One region of the Corynebacterium genitalium ATCC 33030 genome, then DNA from elsewhere that is predicted to be linked to it. Evidence: riboswitches for the same ligand, from Rfam matches in the RefSeq annotation. Region 1 holds a riboswitch; each other region holds the start of a gene.
What was found. A riboswitch is a leader RNA that binds a small molecule or an ion and turns the genes downstream of it on or off. The one in region 1 is predicted to bind thiamine pyrophosphate.

Region 1 (7,909 bases):
GCCTGGCCGCATCCTGTTCGAAATGTCTTACCCGAACGAGCAGGTCGCCCAGGAGGCTCTGCGCCGCGCCGGCGCGAAGCTGCCCTGCAAGACCCGCGTTATCTCGAAGGAGGACCTGTACTAATGGCTACTGGTACCCCCGCACACGAGTTCCGCGAGCTCACCGAGGCTGAGCTTAAGGACCGCCTGTCCGCTGCTAAGGAAGAGCTGTTCAACCTGCGCTTCCAGAACGCTACCGGTCAGCTGACCAACAACCGCCGGATCTCGACGGTCAAGCGCGACATCGCCCGCATCTACACGGTGCTGCGCGAGCGCGAGCTGGGCCTGTCCACTGTCCCTGGTGAAGGAGCGTAAGTAAATGACTGAAGCAACTGGAACCGCCACCGGCAAGGGTCCGAAGCACACTGAGGCCCAGCCGAAGGAGAAGGGGCTGCAGAAGCGCCGCCGTGGCTACGTCGTGTCCGACAAGATGGACAAGACCATCGTCGTCGAGGTCGAGGACCGTAAGTCCCACGCCCTGTACGGCAAGATTGTCCGTACTACCAAGCGCGTGAAGGCTCACGACGAGAACAACGAGGCTGGCGTGGGCGATCTCGTCCACATCATCGAGACCCGTCCGCTGTCCAAGGACAAGCACTTCCGCCTCCTGGACATTGTGGAGAAGGCTCGCTAGTCCTCTCTCTTCGCGAAGAAACCCGCCGATTTCAATCGGCGGGTTTCTTGCTGTTTAGTGCATCGGCTACATCATTGAATGAGGTGCTCGAGTTCGCGCGCGTAGGGTGTGTCTGCGCCTGCTCGGGACACCGTGATCGATGCGGCGAAAGCGGCGAAATTGAGGAATTCCCGCCACTCGCTGTCGTTCAAATTCAGCAGGTCGTCGCGGCCAAAGCCACGCCGGTCGAACTGGTGCACCAGCGCGGCCATCACGGTGTCACCGGCGCCAATGGTGTCTACAACGTGGACATCGTGCTGTGCGACGGAGCACTGGCCAAACGGAGCGCGCACGCGAATGCCGTTCGAGGACGTGGTCACCACGACGGGGACGTTGGATGTATCACCGAGGAATCCAACCTCGTCCTCGGACAGCTTCAGCACCGTGACACACTCCAGCATGCCCCGCAGGAACGCGCGGTGTTTTTTCTGTCGCAGTGGCAGGGCGGATATTCGGATCGAGGCAGACGACGGCACCGGCTTCTGCGCTCGAACGAGCGGCAGCCACGTAGCGCGACGCGGCCGGCTCAAGTGCCAGTGAAAGACTGCCGAACACCGCGAAGCCCTCTGACACAGGCACCGGTTCTGCCTGACGGTCGGCAGTGCCCTCGGTGTAGAACTGGTAGCTTGCCGATCCATCGTCCCCGATGGATGCCACCGCCAATGTGGTGGGCTCGGGCCCGGTGGGGCAGTGGGGGAGGGCGACGTGGGCGTCGACAAGCGAGGCGCGCAGCTCGCGGCCGAAACTATCGCTAGATAACCGCGATTGGAACGAGACGGTGGATCCCATGCGGCCGAGCGCGCGCGACATTGAACGGACCGCCGCCGAGCGCTGGCCGCAGAGGCGCGAGTGGAAGCGTGCCGGCGGGCACCAGGTCCACCAGTGCCTCGCCGTAGACCGTGATCATTGGGTGCGCGTTGCCTGGTCGAAGAACTCCCGCTCGTAATAGCAGGCGTACATGAAGGCTTCGGCAGCCTTCGCGCGCTGCTCCTCGGACGCGTTGGACAGAGCCTTCTCCACGCTCTGCAGTGCCATGCGCACACCGTCTACGAAGTCATCGCCGCCGTACATGGACAGCCATGCGTTGTAGGGGTGGGCATCGTGGTTGTTCTCTGCAAGGTGCATGCCCACTTCGGCGTAGAGCCAGAAGCACGGCAGCACCGCGGCGGCGCCGATGGCGTAGTCCGCCAGCGCCGCGGTAGACGTGAGCATGTTCACGTACCCCAGCGTCACCGGTGACGGGGGAGTGTCCGCTGCGACCTCGTGCGCGGAGATCCAGCTGCGGTGCAAATCGGATTCCGCCTCGATGGCGACAGTCGCGGACTGGGACCACCACACCTGGTCCTCGGCGTCGGGAGCTTTCACGCTTAACGACGCCAGCGCCCGCGAGTACTCCCGCAAGTAGTAGGCATCCTGAACCAAATAGAAGGAGAACTGCTCCCGCGGCAGCGTGCCGTCGCGCAGAGCGCGGATGAACGGAGAGTCCAGGGTTTCCGGCCACACCTTCGCTGCTGCTTTCTCCCAGAGGTCCCGGGTGAAGGGGCCGGCAGCCTCGATCTTGGGTTCGAGGATGGGGGAGGAGGTGGTGTTCGGGGCGGTCCAATCGTCGCTAAGCTTCCAGGGCTGCGTGGAGCCTGCCGCTGCGAGACGGCGCGCGCGATGGGAGTGGTCGATGGGGCCGTGGCCGGTGCCAACGTTGAGGTCGTCCGCGTGCGCGATCGCCTCATGCAGCCAGCTCGACGTCCACGCGAGTGCCGTGTCTGGGTCAATAGCCATGCGCGTGGCGAAGGCCGACGACAGGGAGCAGCCCGTGCCGTGCGTGTTCTTCGTGTCTACACGGGGGACTTCTGCGACCTCGGTGTCACCGCCGGGAGAAACCAGCGCGTTCGAGGCCATGCCTTCGCGCAGGTGGCCACCCTTGACCACCACTTTCACGCCGCTGGCGTCTGCGTAGGCGCGGCCCTGCTCCATGGCTTCCTCGAGCGTGTCCGCAGGCTGCGTGCCCGCCAGAACCGCCAGCTCCGGAATGTTGGGCGTGACCACGGTCGCGTGCTCCTTCACGAACTGCCGCAGCGCCTCCTCCGCATCCCCAGTCAGCAGGCGGTCACCGCTGGTGGCCACCATCACCGGGTCCACCACGACGATGGGCACCGGGTGCTCCGTGAGGTAGTCGGAGACCGTCTTCGTGGTCGTGGCGTCACCCAGCATGCCGATCTTCACCGCGTCGACCTGGACGTCGTCGAAGACCGCGTCGAGCTGTGCCTTGAGAAACTCCTGCGGCGGGGTGTGAATATCGCGCACACCGTGGGTGTTCTGCGCCACCAGCGAAGTGACCACGCACATGCCGTAGCCGCCCGCAGCGGCAATTGACTTCAGATCGGCCTGGATGCCCGCACCGCCCGTCGGGTCCGTTCCGGCAATGGACAGGATGTTAGGGATAGCGCTGGGCGTGCGTTCGGCCATCAGACAATTCCTCCGCGAATTCGAGTTCGATCAGGTTCAACGGGTGTAATCTCAGCCCGGCCTCATCGGGGGCTGGGCACCCCGTGTCTTATCCCTCGATCATACGTGAGGCTTGCGTCCGTCAGGGGGTCTTCAAACAATTGAAGGCCTGACTTCGACGTGTATCAAGGCCAGGTCTCGCGGCTGAAGAGCCGCGGCTTCGGACTGTTGCGGATTCCTGGGGGGGGCGGCTCGCCCCCTTTGGACGCTGGAATACTGCTCAGGCATATAAGCATTAACGAACGTTTTTGACCTGCGAGTTTAGATCAGCAGTATTCCGGAAAACCGCCAGTAGTATTCCGGGCTGGATGGTGCCCCCATTGGTACGGCTACCCTTCGCAACGGCCTCGGGGTCATTGCAGCACTCTGCTCTGCTCAAGGTTCTGCATCCGAGGCCAAGCGCGGCCGCCGCTTCTACCTCACAGCGCTCGTCACCGTACCGACGAAATTGTCGTAATCGGCGCGTATGCTCTCCAGTGGCTCCACCACGGCTGTTTGAGAGATCTCCGCTACCTCTCTGCGCACCGCGTTCCGGGTGCGACGCTTCACCCCGGAGCCGATCACCCCACCGAAGACGGTGGTGACTAGACCGATGATGAGTCCCGTCAGAAGCCCAGCCATGATGAGCAGCGTGGGCACTGGCCAGCCCTCGACGGTGGGCACGAGGTCGTCACCCAGCAGCGGCATCAGCGCGCCCGGCACGAATGCCACGAGCAGATACCAAACCACTCCAGCCAGCGCGGCGATGAGCGCCAGCCACTGAATCACCGTGAGCAGGAACCATCCGCGGGACGGTTCTGCGGGGAGGCGGGTGCGCGCCACGGCACGGTCCAGTTCACCCGGCAGAGACTGGGAAATCTCCTCGGTGCGGTCCGCCACCGCCGCTGACCACGCGTGGGGCAGGCCGGCAGCGGCGGCTGCGGAATAGTCACGCAGACCTTTGTTCGCCACTGCTTTGCCGGATGCATCCAGCTCCGGCATCGAGGTGCGGTGCACGCCGACGTCATCGGACTCCTCCCGCAGGCCGAGCCGGCGCAGAGGATCGGGGCGGAACCTGGTGATCCAGCTGGTCAACAACCACCCGGTGCGCTCATGCAGCCGCTTGCGGTAGGCGGCGGCAGTGGTCGAGGCGATGCGCTCCGCCCCGGCCGCTTGAGACAAGGTCGCATCAAGGGCACGCTTCGCGTGCTTTTCGACGCCACCCACCCCACTTGCCGGCGCATAGTCCTCCGTCACCGCCCGAATGTCAGCTTCGATGCGGGCGGCCTGAGCAGTGTGCGCGCGGGCAACCTTGGAAATGGAGCCCCGCAGCGCCTCAATGCCCTCACCGGTGCGGGTGGAGGTGGGGATGACGGAGATGCGGGAAAGGCCGTCGTCGAGAAGCAAATTCTCGAAGTTCCCGGCAACCGTGGGCACATCGTCCGCATGCAGCAGGTCAGCTTTGTTCAGTACGGCGAGGGTGACTTCGGCGTGGCCGGCGTGGGGGCGGATGAATTGGTCGTGGATCACGCTGTCGGCGTACTTCTCGGGGTCGGTGACCCAAACCAGCACGTCGACTTGGCCGGCAAGGCGTTCCGCGATCGCACGGTTGGAGGCTTCCACCGAGTCGAAGTCAGGCAGGTCCAACAAGATGAGTGGGCCGGCGCCGGGAGCGAACTCACCTTCGCGGCTCCGGCGGTCTTCCACCCCAAGCCAGTCCAGCAGCGCTTCGGACCCTTCCGGCTCCCAAATCGCCGCGAGAGGTGAGGATGTGGTCGGGCGGCGCGCAGCTGCCTCGCCTAAGTCCTCGCCTACGACCGCATTGAACAGAGACGTCTTGCCGGAGCCGGTCGCGCCAAAGAATCCTACGACGGTGTGGTCAGCAGACAGGGCGCGGCGTTCCGCTCCCGCGCGCGCGACCGCTTGGAAGCGCTGGACCTCGTCGGCAGGCAAGTAGGGCGCGCCGATGGAGGCAGCTTCCTCCAACGCGGCGAGCCGGTCGCCGAGCGGAGTTGTGCGTTTGAATAGCGCCACTATCCCTCGCCCTCCGTTCGGTGAGCTTCAGCGTCAGACGATTGCGTGCCAAACGAGCCGCGCAGTTGGTCGAATAAGCTGCGCAGGGTGCCGTGCTCGTAGCTTTCCCGCACATCCTCGGGGACATGGGCGGCGGGAACCTGCTCAGTGGGGGCCGGGGTGAGGATGCCGGGGAAACGCTCGTCGATCGACACACGCGCCTCAGCAGCGGCGGTACGGATGGATTCGGCAGAGGTTCCCTCGAGCAGCGGGTCAGTGATGGCGTAGTAGCGCTCGCGTTCGCCGCGCAGCAGCACATCGAGACGCTGGTTGAGGTCTTCGCGCGCGTCGGCAGCCATGCGGCGCACTGTGTCCTCGCCGAACACCGTCTCCAGCAACTTCTGGCCTAGCACTGCGGAACCTCCCGCGATGCCGATCTCAGCGCCGGTCAGTCCGGCCGTGGTGGAGAACACCACCAGCATGAGTGCGACGGTGAGCACGTTGAGCCCCAGCGACATTACGCGCGCACGCTGGCGTTTCTCGCCCGCGGTGTCCTGAATGCGCGTCAGCATCGCCCCCTGCCATTCGCGGATGAGCTGGGCGGCCTTGTCGTCGATGTCCTGGCTGGCGCGGGCCAAGGAGGGATCAGCTGCGTGACGACGCTCCGGTGCCACCGCCCCCACATGCGCCCACGCCCGAGACGCCGCCGAGTCCGCCGCATCCACGATCACGGCGTGCAAACCCGACTCCAGCTCCGTCTCCACTTCCCGCAGGGGAGCGGGCTCACCGCTGAAGAAGCTGCCCACCTTGTCCACCGCCTGGCTGAACCAGCGCTCCACACCGCGGAACACGTCCGAGGTGCCTACCACGTCCTGCCAGCGGTCCATGACCTCGGTGCGCAGCATCTTTCCGTCGGACGTGGCATCAATGATGTGGTGGTGCGCGGAGCGGTACAGCTCTAAGATCGACTCGTCGATGTGGTTCGCGAATTCTTCGCTGCGCTGGCGCGTAGCCACCAACTCATCCACGCGGGCAAGGGCGCCGTTGGCCGCACCTGCCACGGTCTTGCCGGCCACCTCGCGCCGGGCAGCCGAATCGTCCGCCAATGAGGTCAGGTAGTCCCGGAGCGGCGCCACCATCTCAGTCGGGAGGAACTCCTCCTGCAAGTCCTTCACGTACGGCACTTCGAAGACGGTGGCCCGCTCCAGGCCGGCCTCGTTCATCATGCGGCGCAGATCGGCTGGGACCGTGGCTGCGGCTGCCTCGTCGAGGCGGTTGAGCACGACCACGACTTCGATGCCGCGACCGGCGGCGTCATGCAGAAAGTTCCACACCAGCTGATCGGCGTAGCGCGCGGGGGTGGTGACGAAGATCCACAAGTCCGCTGCGGCGAGCAGTTGGCTGGCAAGGGCGCGGTTGCGGTCATCGATGGAGTCGAAATCCGGGGCGTCGAGAAGCGAAAGACCCTCAGGAATGCTGGGTGTTTCCACCACTCGCAGCGTCGTGGACTGCTCGTTGCCCGCGCCGTGGGAACGGGCAAGGCCGGGCAGGACCTGCGGCGAGTTGAACCAGTCCGCGTCGCCCGGATTAGCCACCAACACCGGCTGTCGGGTGGTGGGGCGGATGACCCCAGGGTTCGACACATGCTCCTGCAACACGGCGTTGACCAACGTGGACTTGCCGGATCCGGTGGACCCGCCGATCACGGCCAACAGCGGCGCGTCGAGGTTGGCCAGGCGGGGGAGGATGTAGTCGTCGAGCTGGTTGACCACCGCGCGGGCTTCATCGGCGGCGTCGGCGGGCAGCGTGGTCGCGGCCAGCGAGTCGCGCAGCTGCTTGACCGCGCTTAACGGGTCGCTCGGCGGGGTGGTGGTTTGGGGGCTAGTCACCAGCCCATTGTTGCAGAAAGTTAATCCTTGTACTCAGTCTTGGTCAGATTCAGCCAGCCGTATACGCCGCCCATAATCAGGCCGCCGCCCACCATGTTGCCCAGCCACACCACGGACCAGTTGCGCAGAATATTGGCAATGGTGAACCCGTCGATCGTCTCGGGCCCGTAAACGAAGCCGCCGAGTTGGACCATCACGAAGTTCGCGATCGAGTGCTCGTAGCTCATCGCGGCGAACGCCGGAATGACCACGATGATGCCGAGCAATTTGGCGGAGAAATCTTGGCCAGCCTGCGTGGACATCATGAACGCGATGTTGACCACCATGTTCGCCAGAATCGCCTCGACGAACAAACCCCCTGTGGGCTTCGCGAGTTTGTTTTCCAGCACGGTGTGCAGCAGGCGGGTTTCGGGGTCGATGTTGCCCATGAACACCGTATGGGAGATCAGCCAACACACCACCACGGCACCGACCAAGTTGAAGAGTGTGACGAACAGGATCAGCGCCAACCCGCGTAGGACGGACACGTGCTTGGTCACCGCCCCGTAGGTCATGAACATCATGTCGCCGGTGGCGAGCTCGCCTTGCAAGACGATGATGATGTACAGCGTCGTTGCGAAGATGGCCGCGAAGACATAGCCGCCCCAGCCCGGGGCGTAGCTTTCCATGATCGTTCCGGTCGCCGCGGCGAAGGACGTCATGATTCCGAGGTAGACGCCAGCCATGATCGCGCGTACTGCGAACCGGGACGGTTCAGTGGAGAACAGGTCCAGTTTTCTGCCGATGATGCCTGGTGCTGTTTTGTGGAAGTTCA
Region 2 (7,909 bases), 340 kb from region 1:
AGCCGACGGCAACCTCACCAAACTGAATTCCTGCCAGCGGCTGGCCCCCATGGAACGCAACAGGTTCGACGCTTCGCGGTCAGTGCGGTCAAAACCCTCGATCAGCCCGATGGCCACCGGGAAGAACGTGACCAGAGCGACCACGAGCATCTTCGGCAGCATGCCGAAGCCGAACCAAATGATCATCAGCGGAGCGATGGCGATCACGGGGATTGTCTGCGAGGCCACCAGCAGCGGGATGAGGCCGCGCTTGAGTGTGGGCGAGAAGTCCACCGCGATGGCAATGAACCACGCGCACACCATAGACAGCGCGAAGCCAGCGAGCGTGACGCCCAGCGTGGACGCGGCGTGGCCGGCAATGACCTCGCGCTGCTCCCACCCGGCGGTGACCACCCGGCTGGGCGCCGGGAGGATCTGCGGGCGGACCCCGGTCAGGCGCACGGCAGCCTCCCACACCGCAATGAGGGCGGTGAGGAAGACGACCGGCGTGACGACGCTAATCCGCGAGGTATTCATTGGTGAAGTAGGTCGACCAGTCCGGGTCCTCGGTCAGCGGCTTGTTGTTGGCATCCACAAGCAGGCCCTGCTCCCCCAGGAACGTGCCCAGCTCAGCCCAGTGCTCCTCGGTTTGGCGGCCGAACTTGCCGCCCTCATCGAGCATGTACTTCTCGGCGAGCATGCGCTGGCTGCGCTTGAGGAAGTCCACGTCCGTCAGCAGGTCCGAGTTCTCCTCGTGCAGGATCTGGGCTGCAGCATCCGGGTCATCGACCGAGTCTTGGTAGCCGCGCTGGAGTGCCTGGACGAACTTCTTCGCCTGCTCCGGGTTCTTCTCCAGCCAGGTGCCGTTGCCCAGGATGATCACGTTGTAGCAGTCCGGGAAGCCGTAGTCGGTGTAGGCGAAGTTCTTCAGCTCGACGCCGCGATCTGCGGCCTCAATGCCCTCCCAGGCGACGAAGGGGACGGTAAAGTCCACGTCGCCGTTGTACAGCGCCTCATACGCGCTGGTGCCCAGGGTGACGGTCTCGATGTCGCCCTTGCCGCCGGCGGCCTGGATGACGCCGCGCATGGTGGCTTCCTCCGACGGGTTAGCGAAGCCGCCGTAGGTCAGGCCGTCCAGGTCAGCCGGGCTCTTGATCTCGTCGCGGTCCGCCAAAACGGAGACCTCAGTGGACCAGGTCTGCTGGACCGCGAGGACCGAGCGCACGTCTGCCCCAGCAGCCATAGTGATCGTAGCGGTGTCCTGGAAGCTCACGCCGAACTCCGCCTGCCCGGCATCGACCATGAGATCCGGGTTGGAGTCGTTGTACGGCAGAACCTCCACATCCAAACCGGCGTCTTTGAAGTAGCCCTTGTTGATGGCCACGTACAGGCCAGTGTGGTTCGTGTTCGGCGTCCAGTCCAGCGCGATGCGGATCTTGTCGCCGCCAGCGCCGCCGGCACCACCGCCTGCCTGGTCTGCACTGTCCGCGCATGCGGTGAGCATGAACACTCCCGCCAACGCAGCCATGAACACTGCGAGCTTTTTGGAGATCTTCATTGTCCTCGGGCCTTTCTTTCCTCCTGGCGAAAGGCCCACGGGTGCACGCGCACTGGTGCGCAGGAGCGTCCCCGTGACAATCCCTCCGCCAGTCCAAACTGGATCAGGTTCAACGGGTCTTATCTCAGCCCCCAGAGGGCACCCCGTGTCACGTGTCTCTTTTTATACCAGCCGGGAGTGACCGCCGAGGGAGAATCGTTGAAAACATCCCCAGGGAAGGCGAAAGGCGGCCACCGAAAAGGGTGACCGCCTTAGCGTTATCTTCGGTTACTCGGAGCCGGGCGCTGCTGGCTCAGCCTCCGGCGCAGGGATCGTGCCCGCGCTGGAACCGGAGCTGCCCCGGTCGGAAGAACCTGAGGAACCGGAGGATCCAGACGATACTTTTGCACAATCGGTACGTAACTACTAGCTCGGTTTACGTGTATAAACAGGTGACGCTACGGAACCGGGTGAAGCTTAGAACGGGCTTAAGCATTCACCAGTTTTTCGGCTAAAACCTCAGGCGGTATCGGGACGGTAACTGCCTTCAGCGACGGGGTTTCGTGGGACTAGATTTGCTGCGCGACGAACTCCTCGAAACGGTCCGCCACGATTCCCGGCTCACGAGCCCAGCGGTTGTGGCCCAGTCGGCCGGGAAGCTCCTCGGCCTTGCGTGGCGCTTTCTCTAGGTGCTCGAGAAGGTACTCGCAGGATTCAAGGGTGCACTCGGAATCGTTCGCAAACCGGGTCAGCAGCACCGGAACGCGGACGTTCTTGATCTCCTCGGCGTAGTTGATGTCCTGGCCCTGGAGATCTGCGATGGTGTTCATGCGGCTGAAGCGCGACCACTCGTAGACGTGCCGGCCGGACTGGCGGCCGTAACCGGCGATGTCCAATGCGCCGCCCGGCCACACGCCGCGCAGCTTGGCCACCTGGCCCATCATCTGCCCGCCAAGCAGAGCGCGCACGTGGTCCTTCCCGGTGAAACCGCGGTGGTAGGGGCTGCCGGAACCGACTCCCATCAGACCCTGGACGTTGAGCTCTTTAGCCTCCGGCCGTGCCAGGAACATCGAGCCCACCTGGCCGCCCATGGAGTGTGTCAGCAAATAAGTGGGATGGTTGGGCTGAAGCGAGAGCTCCTTCTTCGCCGCCTTGATGCCCTCCGGGTAATCCTCCGATGCCAAGTTGTGGTAGCCCCACTGGTTATCCGGCATCGCTTTCGTGGTGTTCGTGCCCTGGCCGCGCAACTCACCGATAGCCACGTAGTACCCGCGCGACGCCAGTTCCTTCGCCAACGGACGGTAATACCGCGCACCCATGCCGAACCCGGGCCACATCATCACCAGCGGCGCGCCGGCGCGCGGCTCTTTCGGCTCGAAACAATAAACCGTGCTCACAGAGTGATCCGGCAGGTACGACAAGGTGTAATGCTCATCCACGGACGTCATGCAGGCTATTGTGCCAGCACTGGCGGGGAGAGCGCCCAAGTTTGAGGGGAAAACCTCCTAAACGTCGAGAAAGCGCACGTCCTTCGCCTTGCGGGTAATGAAGGACCGGCGGGCAGCGACATCATCGCCCATGAGGATAGAGAAGAGTTCGTCGGCGCGCTGGGCATCCTCAAGCTCGACGCGGCGCAAGATGCGGTTCTCCGGATCGAGGGTGGTCTCCCACAGCTCGCCCGGGTTCATCTCGCCGAGACCCTTGTAGCGCTGAATACCGTCGTCGGTGTTGATCTTGCGGCCCTCGTTGAGGCCCTCTTCCAGCTCAGCGTCGCGCTCCGCATCGGAGTAGGCGTAACCCGGCTCGCCCTTATGCCACTTCAGCTTGTACAGCGGCGGGTTGGCCAAAAACACGTGGCCATCGCCGATGAGCTCCGGCATGAGGCGGTAGAGCAGCGTGAGCAGCAACGTCGCAATGTGCTGGCCGTCCACATCGGCGTCGGCCATGAGCACGATCTTGTGGTAGCGCAGCTTGGAGATGTCGAATTCGTCGTTGATGCCCGTGCCCAGCGCCGTGATGATCGCCTGGACCTCATTGTTGCTCAGCACGCGGTCAAGGCGCGCCTTCTCCACATTCAGAATCTTGCCGCGCAGAGGGAGAATGGCCTGGTACATCGAGTCGCGGCCCTGCTTGGCCGAACCGCCCGCGGAGTCGCCCTCCACGATGAACAGCTCGGACGCTACCGGATCCTTGGAGCGGCAGTCGGCGAGCTTGCCGGGCAGCCCGCCCAGATCCGTCGCAGACTTGCGGCGCACTGACTCACGCGCCTTGCGCGCAGCCTCACGAGCCTGAGAGGAGGACACGGCCTTCTTGATGATGACCTTGGCCTCCGCCGGGTTCGCGTCGAACCAGTCGTTGAGGTGCTCGTTGACCGCACGCTGCACAAAGCCCTTGATTTCGGAGTTGCCCAGCTTGGTCTTGGTCTGGCCCTCGAACTGCGGGTCGCCCACGCGCACAGAGATCACGGCGGCCAGACCCTCACGGCAGTCATCACCAGTGAGGTTCGGGTCCTTGTCCTTGATCAGCTTGTGCTCGCGCGCGTAGCGGTTCATCAGCGAGGTCAGCGCTGCGCGGAAGCCCTCTTCATGGGTGCCGCCCTCGTGCGTGTTGATCGTGTTGGCAAAGGTGTGGACAGACTCCTTGAAGCCGCCGTTCCACTGCATCGCAATCTCAAGCTCGTGGTCAGTACCCTTCGCTTCAAAGCCGACGATGGTCGGATGGATCGCCGTCTTCGTGCGGTTGAGGTAGTTCACGTAATCCACCAGCCCGTTCGGGTAGTGGTAGGTGACCTTCTTCTCGCGCTTCTTCTTCGAGGTCGGTGCGACGTCGCCGTCTTCTTGCTTATCGACGACATCCTCATCCGCAAACGAATCCCCCTCCACAACCTGAGCCGTATCGCCTTCTTCGGCGATCGCCTCCAGCTCAAGCTCTTCATCGGAGACGCGCTCGTCCTTGAGGGTGATGGTCAGGCCCTTGTTCAGGAAGGCCATTTCCTGCAGGCGGCGGGCAATGATGTCGTAGTCGAACTCGACAGTCTCGAAGATTTCTGCGTCCGGCCAGAATCGGATCGAGGTCCCAGTGCCGCGGGCGTTGTCGCCCTCGACCAGTTCCTCCGGGATCGCGTTGGTGAAGTTCTGGTACCAGTGCTTGCCATCGCGCTTGATGTCCGCCTCAACGCGAGTGGACAGCGCATTCACCACGGAGATACCCACACCGTGGAGACCACCGGACACGGCATAGGACTCGGAGTCGAACTTACCGCCGGCGTGCAGCTGGGTCATGACCACCTGGACTGTCGGCGCGCCCGACGGGTGCATTTCCACGGGGATGCCGCGGCCGTTGTCGACAACCTGAACTCCGCCGTCGGCAAGCAGCGTGACCTCGACCTTGTCCGCGTACCCAGCCATCGCCTCATCGACGGAGTTGTCCACGACCTCCCACACGAGGTGGTGCAGGCCGCGGCTGCCGGTGGAACCGATGTACATACCGGGACGCTTACGGACGGCCTCCAACCCCTCGAGGATGGTGATCGATGACGCGTCGTAGTTCGGTTGTTGCTCAGCCACGTGAACGACTCTCCTTGGAAAAAGCTTGCTTAACCGTGGTTATTTTACATGCCGCTGCAGACATTCCTGGTAGCGGCCGAGCGTGTGGGGCTGATCCGGGCAGCGTGTGAACGATTCAACCTCCCAGAGGGAATGCGTCGGAGAAACCCCAGGTGGCGAAGAACGGGGCACCGAATCGTTCACACTTATCCATAGGTATCTCTTGGACCGCGGCCCTTGACATGCAGCGGCCCGTAGCGCCAGTTCTTCGTCTTCGGCGGGAAAACGTGCAGCTTGGTCACCACACCCGGCCCGATCTTCTCCGCGATCTTGGCCAGGACCGTCGACTGCATGTACTTCAGGTTCGTCGCCCAAGCCGTCTGGTCGCACGCCACAAAGACCTCGCCATCTTTGATCATCGTGACCTCGGTGTGCTGCGCGATCTTCGCGCCGACGAGCTCCTCCCAATTGCCCATCACCCAGCCGTGCGCGATGGATTCCGTCCAGTCGCGCTGCTGAATCTCCTTTTTTACTAACGACGCGAACCCCGACACCTCATACGACCGCGGCAGCGCCCGACCATCCGCACCGGTGGGCCGGGCGCGAAAACTCCGCGGTTTTGTGGCATCCGGAGTCAGGTCCAACCCGGGGACGACAGGTGTGGGACCGTCACCCTTGCCGAGCGAGCGCGTCGGCACCACCTTCTGCGCCTTCGCCAGATTGGGGACCTTTCCGTTGCGGCGCTTGGCGGTGGCGCGCAGGTTCTGGAACGTCGCAGTGACCAAGTCGACGGGTTCTTCGTTCCCGGTCACGGCTCCTCCAACCGCGAGAGCCCGTCCTCCATCACCACGGAGTAGCGGGCGGCGACGTGCTCGTCGAGATTGTCGGGCAGGTCATCGCCGACCGCAGCGGTAATGAGCACTTGCTCCGCTTGCTGTGCGACAGCCACCAACCGTTCACGGCGCTTCGCGTCCAGCTCAGCGAAAACGTCGTCGAGGATGAGCACGGGATCCACGCCGTCTTCAGACAGCAACGCGTACTCGGCCAGGTGCAGCGCGAGCGCAAACGACCAGGTCTCGCCGTGGGAGGCGTAACCTTTCGCCGGCTGGTCACCGAGGGTGAGCAACAGGTCGTCGCGGTGCGGGCCGACGAGCGTGGTCCCGCGGTCGATCTCATCGCGGCGCCGCCGGGCGAGTTCCTGCAGAAACGCCGCTTCCAAGATCGCCGGGTCGTTCGAAGGTTCACCCGCCAACTCCGCGACGGCCTTGTCCAACGTCGACGAATACTCGATGGCGGCCGGCCGGGATTCGGGTGCGACGGAGGAATAGGAGTTGTGGACGGGGTCGCTTAAGACGTCGATAAGCATGCGTCTGCCTGCGACAACCTGCGCGCCGAAAGCTGCCAACTGGGCGTCCCACGCGTCGAGGGTGCTCAGCGCGGCCGCGCCCGAGTCGTCGTTGTAGCCGCGGCGCAGCGCCATGTTGGACGAACGCAAAAGCGCGTTGCGCTGGCGCAGGACCTTGTCGTAGTCGGCCTTCGCCCCGCCGAAACGCGGAGTGCGGATGCTGGCCAACGTGTCCAGGAAACGGCGGCGCTCTGCCGGCTCGCCGGTGACTAGCGCGAGGTCCTCCGGCGCGAAGACGACGGTACGCAGAACGCCGAGCATCTCACGCGGGGACTTCAGGCGCGTGCGGTTGATCTGCGCCTGGTTCTGCTCGCGCACTTTGATGAGCAGATGGGTGGTCAATTCGCGGCCGGCGTTGACCGTCGTCGCTGAGATACGCGCATTGTTGGCGCCGGTGCGGATGAGCGGCTGGTCCTGGGACACGCGGTGGCTGGCCAGCGTCGCGGTGTAGATCGCGGCTTCGACGATGTTGGTTTTGCCGTGGCCGTTGCGGCCGGAAAAAACCGTGACTCCAGGCTCGAGCGCCAAGTTCAGCTCAGGCCAGGACCGGAAATCCCGCAGGTCCAGCTCACGGAGATACACGGGTAATGGACCTGGTTTAACCCGGCAGGCGGACCGGCATGAGCAGGTACGTGAAGTTCGTCGCCGGGGTCTCAAACGACCCGTCCGCGGCAGCTTCCGGCAGCTCGTCCGGCTCCGGGACCATGATCGCCGGGCGGGAGGCTTCCGTGAACCCGAAGACGACGCGGTCGGTGTGGATGACGTTCAGCCCGTCGCGCAGGTAGCCCGAGTTGAACGCGATGAGCAATTCGTCTGCTCCCGTGAACGCGCACTGCAGGCTCTCGCTCGCCTCGCCGGACTCAGCACCCGAGGCAAACAACGTGACCTCGCCCGGCTGGAAGTGCATGCGCAGCTGAGCGTTGCGGTCGGCAACCAGGCTGACGCGGCGGATCGCTTCCATCAACGGGGCGATCTCGACGCTGGCCATCGAAGTGTGGGTTTTCGGCAGCAGCGGCTGAATATTCGGGAACTCGGCGTCGAGCATGCGCGTGGTCGTCTCGCGGTTGCCGGAGTGCAGGCCGAACAGGCCGTCACCGCCGACGTTGTCGCCGGAGCCGACTGCGATCTCAACCGGTTCTTCCAGGTGAGTGTCCAGGGTGCGCGCGTTGTCCAGCAGGGTTTTGGCCGGGATGAGCAGCTTCGCCTCGACGTCCGGGGCCTTCGGTTCCCACTCGAGGGAGCGCAGAGCCAGACGGAAACGGTCGGTGGCGGCCAGCTGCACGCGGTTGCCCGAGACTTCCATGTGCACACCGGTGAGCATCGGCAGCGTGTCATCGCGGCCGGCAGCAGAAGCGACCTGGGTGATGGCGTCGACGAAGGTCGTGGTGTCCAAGGTTCCGGTGACCTCCGGCAGGACCGGCAACTGCGGGTAGTCGTCGAGAG
Region 3 (7,909 bases), 330 kb from region 1:
GACTTGCCTCGCCCCCGCGGGATCGATGTGCTCGCATCCCCGGAGTTCGGTGAATACGAACGGCAGATCCTGTCGCTGCTTTAACTTTCTTTGATTCCGTGGGCTGACCCCACGGAATCGAGCGCCTGCTGCCAGAAGTCGCGCTCGAGGCGGGACGCCGTGCGGAAAATGTCCAGCAGGCGCTCAAACCGCGGTGTGCCCACGAGGTCCTCGGCGGGCATCTCGGCAAGCCGGTCCAGCGTCTCGATGGATGCCTGGCCCATGCCTTGGAAGTCCTCGGCGGCGTAGGTGGTGATCCAGTCGCTGTACGGGTGATCCTCGCGGCCCTCCAGGCGCGGGGCAAGGTATGTGCCGATCTCGGCGTACCCGATCTGGCACGGAGCCAACGCAATCTGCAGCTCCAGCACGTCACCGGCCAGACCCGTGTCGATCACGTAGCGGGTGTAAGCCACGGTGCCCATCTTCTCCGGGGCGCGGTCGAGCTCGTCTTCGGAAATGCCCCACTCGGCGGTGAGCTTCCGGTGCAGCTTCGTCTCGTCGATAATGCCGGACATCGCGGTGCTCACGGCTTCAATCTCCGACAGACGACGGCTCTTGAACGCGGCCAGGGCATGCGCCCGGGCGAAGTGCACGAGGAAGAGGTAATCCTGCACGAGGTAGTCTTGGAAAGCTTCGAGGGGCAGTGTGCCGTCGCCAAGCTTTTCCACGAACTCGTGCTTCGTGTATTCCTCCCACTCCGGCGCGCGGGACTTCAGTTCTTCATACAGCGTGGTCATGGTTGCTCCTAGTTAGTCTCGATCGGCTCGGCGTAGGCGGCGTCGAAGAAGTCGAGCTCGAGTTTCACTGCGCGGCCGAAGAAGTCGCTGAGAACCTGGCGGGTCTCCTCGTCCTTGTCGCCGAGGCGGTCGACCTCACTGCGCAGGAACTCCACCAGGGTGTGGAACTCGGGGTAGTCGTGCAGCTCAATCCACTCGTTGTGGACAAAGCTTTCCGGGCGGTCCTCCGGGGCCTTGACGGCCCAGTCGAGGTAGAGCCACTCGGCGACGACCAGCACACCGAGCGCCGCCGCGTAGGAGCGCGTCTCCGCCGCCTCACGCATCAGGCCGGTGAAGCCTGCCGTGGCGTCCGAGTCCGGGATCTCCTTGCGCTGCTCTTCAGTCACGCCCAGTTCATCGAAGGAGCGCAGAAAATACGTGTTCTCGTCGCCGGCGACTTCACCGATGAACTGGGACAGGCGCAGGCGCGGCGCGAGATCGTCCGCAGTGGACATAGCCGCGCCGAGCAACTGCAGGAAGCTGTCCACGAACCGGTAGTCCTGGACCAAGTAGGAGGCCATGACGCCGGGGTCAATGGTGCCGTCGAAAAGCTCCTGCACAAAGCGGTGATTGACTGCTGCATCCCACGTTTCTCGGTGGGTGTTGCGCAGCTCGTCGGTAAATCGTGCATCAGTCATAAGGACATTCCTCCGCGAATTCGAATTCGATCAGGTTCAGCGGGTGTGATCTCAGCCGGACTAGTTGCCCGGCACCCCGTGTCGTATGAGTCCACGCTACCGGAAACGCGGACTCCCCGCGGCGCCGTTTTCACGGCCTCCGCGGGGAGTCGGTACAGGTTCAAGTTGCAGTCCTTCCGCCACAGCGCCTCGTAATCACATCAGTCACTGCAACCACAACGGTTCACAACTTTAACATCAGTGGGGGAGGGGCGCCACTTTCCGCGTTGAAAAGTTTCTCAGCGGCCTAAAACTGCAGGTTTTTGGTGAAATCCTGGATAGCCTGCTGCACCTGCGGCAGCTTGAGAATGGCCCCGGCAAGGACAGCCAGTGCCGCGAAACCCAGCCCGACCGAGATCGGCGCGAAGCCGGTGTACGCGCTGCCGAGCGGTGGTTCTTTCGGCGTTTCCCAGCCATCCGGGATCTTGTCGGCGTTGTCCTTTTGCGAGGATGCTGAGCTGAACGCCTGCAGCGCCGATCCGCTGCCACTGGAATCAGCCGCCTGAGCAGCCGGAACCGAGAGCAGCGACGCCGACAACGCAGCCGCAGCGAAAGCAGTGGTGAGCTTCTTCATAGTTAGCTCTTGGCGTGGCGTTCAACGATGTCGCCGAACTCAGGCAAAACCGGGGCCACGATCTTGCCCACCTTGCCGCGTAGCGACGAATACACCTTCCCCACAGCCGCCGGCGCCCGATCCGCGAACGAATCGCCGATTTTCAGCACCGAATCGGTGACCTCGTCCTCATTGGCGGCGAGGTAGGCGCCGAACGAGTCCTTGTCACCGCCGGACTGGTACTTGTCCCAGTGCGGAGTCAGCTCCTCGACGATGTTGGGCAGGAGCTGGTTGATGCCTTTGCGGAGGGCGTCGTCGTCGACACGCGTGGCAGCGCCAACCGCTCCCTTGATTGCCATGCCAGTCACACCGGACTGGTTGGACACAGTTTCGTTGGCCAGATTGGTCAGGTCGCCCACGACAGCGTCGCGGGTGGGGTCGTTGAGAATTGCTTTCAAGTCACTCATGCCAGCTATCGTATGCAGAACTGCACAGCTCGCGCACAGCAAGGGTCGAGGTGGGGTCTTGCTGGCGTGCGTGAGTTTAGAACGGCAGGCGGAATCCGCCGTTGTTCTGCATGAACGCGAAGATGGCCGCGCCGGCGGCACCCAGCAGCGCCAAGGCACCGAGCAGGATTCCGGCACCCGATGAGCCGTTGCCAAGGGTTGGGCCGGTCTGATTCGGGGTAGTCCGGCTGGACTCACCGACGGTGAACCTGATCTGGGACGCCTTCTTCGAATTATCAGGGAAAGTGGCCATCACCGAAAATTTCACCCTTGCGCCCCGGCCGGAGTTGGCGGGAGCCTTGGCGGTCACCACGCCAGTGCTGCGATCCACCGAGGCAGTCCAGCCGCTAGGGACCTCCCCCAATGCGAAGGTGGTGCCGGCAGGAACGTTCTTCTTGGTTGGAGCAGCGCTACCAGCCTTGTTGGCCGGGATTGTCACGGTCGGGTACGTGATCGTGGCGTTGTCTCGCTGCCACTGTCCCTGCTCGGAGATGGTGAAGTACAGCGTCTCCAGCTGGGTATTGCCGTTCGGGAACCAGACTTCGACGGCTACGGTGAACCGACCCGGCAGAAGATTGCCCTTCGGCTTAACGGTCACGTCGCCCTTGTGATTTATAGTCGCTTCCACGGTGTTGCGAAGCTGCGGGTTCAGGTCGTGGCGGATCTTGAAACTCGTGCCTGCAGGCAGGGACGCGGTCTGGCGGGCGGTGGCTGTCTCATTGCCGCGCATGGTCACCGATTCCCACACCGCTTTGTGCTCGTTCAGCTTTTGCTGCGCAGTGACCGTGGCTTGGTAAAACCCAACGTGGCGGCCTGCGCGCGTTTTCACGGTCACGGGGAACTCGATCCGCTTCTGGGAATTGTTCTCCTTGTTCACCGGTGCCTTAACGGTGACGACACCTGCCGAGTCAACGGAAAATTTAAAGCCTGCATACTCAGGCTGCACGGAGAACTGGTAATCACCCTCGGGGGTGCCCTGCGGGACAATGCGCACTTCGCCGCCGAAGCCTGTCTCGGCATCGGGCCAGGTCAGGCCTCCAACGGGTGCTTTTCCCGCAGTGGTCTGGGCGGTGGCAATCGGGGCGGTGGGTGCGCTAATGCCTGCACCGACGAGCGCGGTAGCGCTAACCAGCGCGATGGCCCGCATTGTGATCTTCATGGTTGTGGTCTCCAGGCAGTCTGATTCTTATACTTAAAATTGACTGCCAGAAGAGTAGCAAAACGTCATGAAATAGTTTCAGCCCAACGTACATAGACATCCCGGGCGGTCGACGCGAAAGCGCTATTGTCCCCACGCAGCGGCTCAAGCTTGACGACGCCCCGAGCCAACGCCTCCCCAGCCGCCCCCGGCGAGTCGAAAACCGGGATGCCCTCGATGCGGGCACCGGGGATCGCGGCAGCAGCGCACAAAGCGGAGTAGCTGCGGATGGCGCCGCCGTGGTGGGCGCAGAACTCGTCAGCGATGATGAGCAGTTGTTCAGGCGTGAGCGGTTTCATGAGCGGTTCAAGGGTGCTGCGGTTTCAGGTCGCTGCGGAAAAGTTTACAAACTGGATTTCTGTCTGGAACTGTTGGTGCAGGTCAGAGCGTTTCGTTGGTCTAGATCGACGACAAGCTTGTCGAGTAATCCGCACGACGCCTCCGGCGAGTCTTCTATCGGTTAGTTCTGGCGTCCGGTCCCGGTTTTATGGCCTTCGAGGGGCCTTGCCAAACCCGCTCCTGCAATCGAGTTTGTCATCGTTTGCAGGAGGCCCGGCGGCGAAGGGTTTAGGAGCGGAAAGCAGGGCCCGGCGGCCAGGGGAGGGCAGGGCCGGCGGGCGAGGGGCGAGCGAAGGCCCACCCCGAAACTGGCCTACCCCTCGCCTGGCCGGGCGCGGCGGATCCGGGCCTCCATCCCGGGGTATCCGGGGATGGTGTCGCGGGCGAGTTGGGTGACGGTGGCGTCGTCAAGCATGCGAGCTGCTGCGATGGCGACCGCTCGTTTGACTGCTTCCTGTTTCGAGCACCCCCATGCGGAGGCCAGCAGGCTCAACGCGCGGTCTTCCTCGGTGGACAGTCTGAGCGTCATTGCCATGCGCGAATGGTATCAAACTGATACCGCACGCCGTCTCGGGAATGGCCCCAGTGGTGCGTAGACTGACCACTGACATGTCCAGAGATAGAAAGGTCTCACATTGAGTGATGACACTTTGAGCGGTGACACCTACGACCGCATTTTCCCCATTGACATCAATGAGGAAATGCAGACCAGCTACATCGATTACGCGATGAGCGTGATCGTCGGTCGTGCGCTACCTGATGTGCGCGACGGCATGAAGCCGGTGCACCGCCGCATTATTTACGCGATGTATGACTCGGGGTATCGCCCGGAGCGCAGTTACGTGAAGTCCGCGCGCCCGGTGTCGGACACGATGGGTCAGTTTCACCCGCACGGTGACTCCGCGATTTATGACACGCTTGTGCGTCTCGCGCAGCCGTGGGTCATGCGCTACCCGCTTGTGGATGGCCAGGGTAACTTCGGCTCCCGCGGCAACGACGGCCCGGCGGCCATGCGTTACACCGAGTGCAAGATGACGCCGCTGGCGATGGAAATGGTCCGCGATATCCGTGAGAACGCGGTCGATTTCTCCCCGAACTACGACGGCAAGGCCCAGGAGCCGGACGTTTTGCCGTCGCGTGTGCCGAACCTGCTGCTCAACGGCTCGTCCGGTATTGCGGTTGGTATGGCGACGAACATCCCGCCGCACAACCTCGGTGAGCTGGCGGAGGCCATTTACTGGATCCTGGACAACCACGACGCGGACGAGAAGACCACCCTCGACGCGTGCATGGAGCGCGTGAAAGGCCCGGACTTCCCGACGGCCGGCATGATCGTCGGCGATTCCGGCATCAAAGACGCGTACACCACCGGCCGCGGCTCGATCCGCATGCGCGGTGTGACCGAGATTGAAGAGGTGGGCACGCGCCAGGTCATCGTGATCACGGAGCTGCCGTACAACGTCAACCCGGACAACTTCATCTCCGGCATCGCCGAGCAGGTCGCTGCGGGCAAGATGACCGGCATCTCGAAGATCGAGGACGAGTCCTCTGACCGCGTGGGCATGCGCATCGTGGTCACGCTCAAGCGCGATGCGGTGCCGCGCGTGGTGCTGAACAACCTGTACAAGCATTCGCCGTTGGAGACGAACTTCAGCGCCAACATGCTCTCGCTTGTCGACGGCGTACCCCGCACCCTTCGCCTGGACCAGATGCTGCGCTACTACGTGGCGCACCAGATTGAGGTCATTGTTAGGCGCACCCAGTTCCGCCTGGACGAGGCCGAAAAGCGCGCCCACATCCTGCGCGGCTTGGTTAAGGCATTGGACATGCTCGACGAGGTCATCGCGCTGATCCGCCGTTCCCCGACGGTCGACGAAGCGCGCGAAGGCCTGATGTCGCTTCTCGACGTCGACGAGGTCCAGGCCGACGCCATCCTGGCGATGCAGCTGCGCCGTCTGGCAGCCCTCGAGCGCCAGAAGATTGTCGACGATCTCGCCGCCATCGAGGCCGAGATCGCTGACTACAAGGACATCCTGGCCAAGCCGGAGCGCCAGCGTGCGATTGTGGCTGACGAGCTGCGCGAGGTCGTGGATAAGCACGGCGACGAGCGCCGCACCAAGCTCGTGGCCGCTACCGGCGACGTGACCGAGGAAGACCTCATTGCGCGCGAGAACGTCGTGGTCACCATCACTGCGACCGGCTACGCCAAGCGCACCAAGGTGGACGCCTACAAGTCGCAGAAGCGCGGCGGCAAGGGCGTGCGCGGTGCCGAGCTGAAGCAGGACGACGTGGTGAAGAACTTCTTCGTCTGCTCCACGCACGACTGGATCCTCTTCTTCACCAACTTCGGCCGCGTCTACCGGTTGAAGGCCTACGAGCTGCCGGAGGCGGGCCGCGCCGCCCGCGGCCAGCACGTGGCCAACCTGCTGGAATTCCAGCCGGAGGAGAAGATCGCCCAGGTCATCCAGATCCAGACCTACCAGGACGCCCCGTACCTGGTGCTGGCTACCCGCGATGGCCGCGTGAAGAAGTCCCGCTTGACCGACTACGAGTCCGCTCGTTCCGCCGGCTTGATCGCCATCAACCTCAACGAGGGCGACACTCTGATCGGCGCGTCCTTGGTGGGCGATGACGACGACATTCTGCTTGTTTCCGAGCAGGGCCAGTCCATCCGCTTCACCGCCGACGACGAGCAGCTGCGCCCGATGGGCCGCGCCACCGCCGGCGTGAAGGGCATGCGCTTCCGCGGCGACGACCAGCTGTTGGCCATGACCACCGTGTCCGACGGCCAGTACCTGCTGGTGGCCACCTCCGGCGGCTACGGCAAGCGCACCCCGATCGCGGAGTACAACCCGCAGGGCCGTGGCGGCATGGGCGTGATGACGTTCAAGTACACCCCGAAGCGCGGCAAGCTCATCGGTGCCCTGGCAGTGGAGGAGGATGACCAGATCTTCGCCATCACGTCAGCTGGTGGGGTGATTCGTACGGAGGTGAACCAGATTCGGCCGTCGTCACGCGCGACGATGGGAGTGCGCCTGGTGGACCTCGGTGACGACGTTGAGCTGCTTGCTATCGACGTCAACGTCGAGGACGAAGGCGAGCAGGAAGCCACCGCAGTGGCCAAGGGTGAGAAGACCCTCGAGGAGGTCTCTGACACCGTCTCCAGCGCCGCCTCCACCGAAGTCTCCGGCACGGCGGTGAACGTGAACTCCGTGGAGACCGACGAGGTCGGGGAGTCGCACGACTACGAGGATGACTCTGAGGGTGAGGAGTAGGCCATGGCCGCACGCAACGTGACCCTCACCCGGATTCGGCCGGGCAGCGCCTTCAAGATCGGCATCCTGCTGTCGCTGATCGGCTTCGCGGCATGGCTGCTCGCCGTGACGGTCCTGTACTTCGTCATCGATGCAGCAGGTGTCGTGGACTCGATGAACTCGCTGATCGGCGGCGTCGGCGGCGAGACCGCGATCGATTTCCCGCTCGTGCTGGCCCTGGCCGGTCTGAGCGGGGCGACCGGTGTCGTCTTCGTCGCTCTCATGGCTCCGCTGACCGCGTTCATCTACAATGCGTTGGCAGACCTTGTTGGTGGCCTAGCCATCGAACTAACCGACCAGCAATAGGGCATGTGACCAGGCGATTTGGTTCTATCAAAGCGTCTGGGTAATGTTCTAAAAGTTCCGAGCGGGGCCTATAGCTCAGTCGGTTAGAGCGCATCGCTGATAACGATGAGGTCGCAAGTTCGATTCTTGCTAGGCCCACAAGTTCGGAACAAAGGGGCATTAGCTCAATTGGTAGAGCGCCTCCCTTGCAAGGAGGAGGTC

Region 2: linked by a shared signal. The riboswitch ahead of HMPREF0291_RS02900 (ABC transporter substrate-binding protein) and the one ahead of HMPREF0291_RS01270 (bifunctional hydroxymethylpyrimidine kinase/phosphomethylpyrimidine kinase) in region 1 are both predicted to bind thiamine pyrophosphate.
Region 3: linked by a shared signal. The riboswitch ahead of HMPREF0291_RS02880 (TenA family protein) and the one ahead of HMPREF0291_RS01270 (bifunctional hydroxymethylpyrimidine kinase/phosphomethylpyrimidine kinase) in region 1 are both predicted to bind thiamine pyrophosphate.

What each region holds. Positions count from the first base shown of each region.
Region 1 covers NZ_CM000961.1:266,294-274,202, reverse strand. Annotated here, with positions in the region: gene rplP (50S ribosomal protein L16) at 1-124, shown strand, start outside; gene rpmC (50S ribosomal protein L29) at 124-354, shown strand; gene rpsQ (30S ribosomal protein S17) at 359-673, shown strand; gene HMPREF0291_RS12155 (PfkB family carbohydrate kinase) at 745-1,095, opposite strand; gene HMPREF0291_RS12150 (carbohydrate kinase family protein) at 1,055-1,501, opposite strand; gene HMPREF0291_RS12145 (hypothetical protein) at 1,464-1,619, opposite strand; gene HMPREF0291_RS01270 (bifunctional hydroxymethylpyrimidine kinase/phosphomethylpyrimidine kinase) at 1,616-3,175, opposite strand; TPP riboswitch at 3,165-3,269, opposite strand; gene HMPREF0291_RS01265 (GTPase) at 3,629-5,227, opposite strand; gene HMPREF0291_RS01260 (GTPase family protein) at 5,227-7,095, opposite strand; gene HMPREF0291_RS01255 (formate/nitrite transporter family protein) at 7,116-7,909, opposite strand, start outside.
Region 2 covers NZ_CM000961.1:607,209-615,117, forward strand. Annotated here, with positions in the region: gene HMPREF0291_RS02895 (ABC transporter permease) at 1-516, opposite strand, end outside; gene HMPREF0291_RS02900 (ABC transporter substrate-binding protein) at 497-1,537, opposite strand; TPP riboswitch at 1,600-1,693, opposite strand; gene HMPREF0291_RS02905 (alpha/beta fold hydrolase) at 2,086-2,964, opposite strand; gene gyrB (DNA topoisomerase (ATP-hydrolyzing) subunit B) at 3,022-5,082, opposite strand; gene HMPREF0291_RS02915 (DciA family protein) at 5,268-5,873, opposite strand; gene recF (DNA replication/repair protein RecF) at 5,870-7,048, opposite strand; gene dnaN (DNA polymerase III subunit beta) at 7,065-7,909, opposite strand, start outside.
Region 3 covers NZ_CM000961.1:598,390-606,298, reverse strand. Annotated here, with positions in the region: gene HMPREF0291_RS02890 (ABC transporter ATP-binding protein) at 1-84, shown strand, start outside; gene tenA (thiaminase II) at 81-776, opposite strand; gene HMPREF0291_RS02880 (TenA family protein) at 785-1,453, opposite strand; TPP riboswitch at 1,444-1,542, opposite strand; gene HMPREF0291_RS02875 (hypothetical protein) at 1,740-2,066, opposite strand; gene HMPREF0291_RS02870 (DUF6918 family protein) at 2,069-2,512, opposite strand; gene HMPREF0291_RS02865 (YPDG domain-containing protein) at 2,589-3,710, opposite strand; gene HMPREF0291_RS02860 (hypothetical protein) at 3,776-4,048, opposite strand; gene HMPREF0291_RS02855 (hypothetical protein) at 4,402-4,623, opposite strand; gene gyrA (DNA gyrase subunit A) at 4,724-7,363, shown strand; gene HMPREF0291_RS02845 (DUF3566 domain-containing protein) at 7,367-7,708, shown strand; tRNA gene HMPREF0291_RS02840 (tRNA-Ile) at 7,773-7,846, shown strand; tRNA gene HMPREF0291_RS02835 (tRNA-Ala) at 7,862-7,909, shown strand, end outside.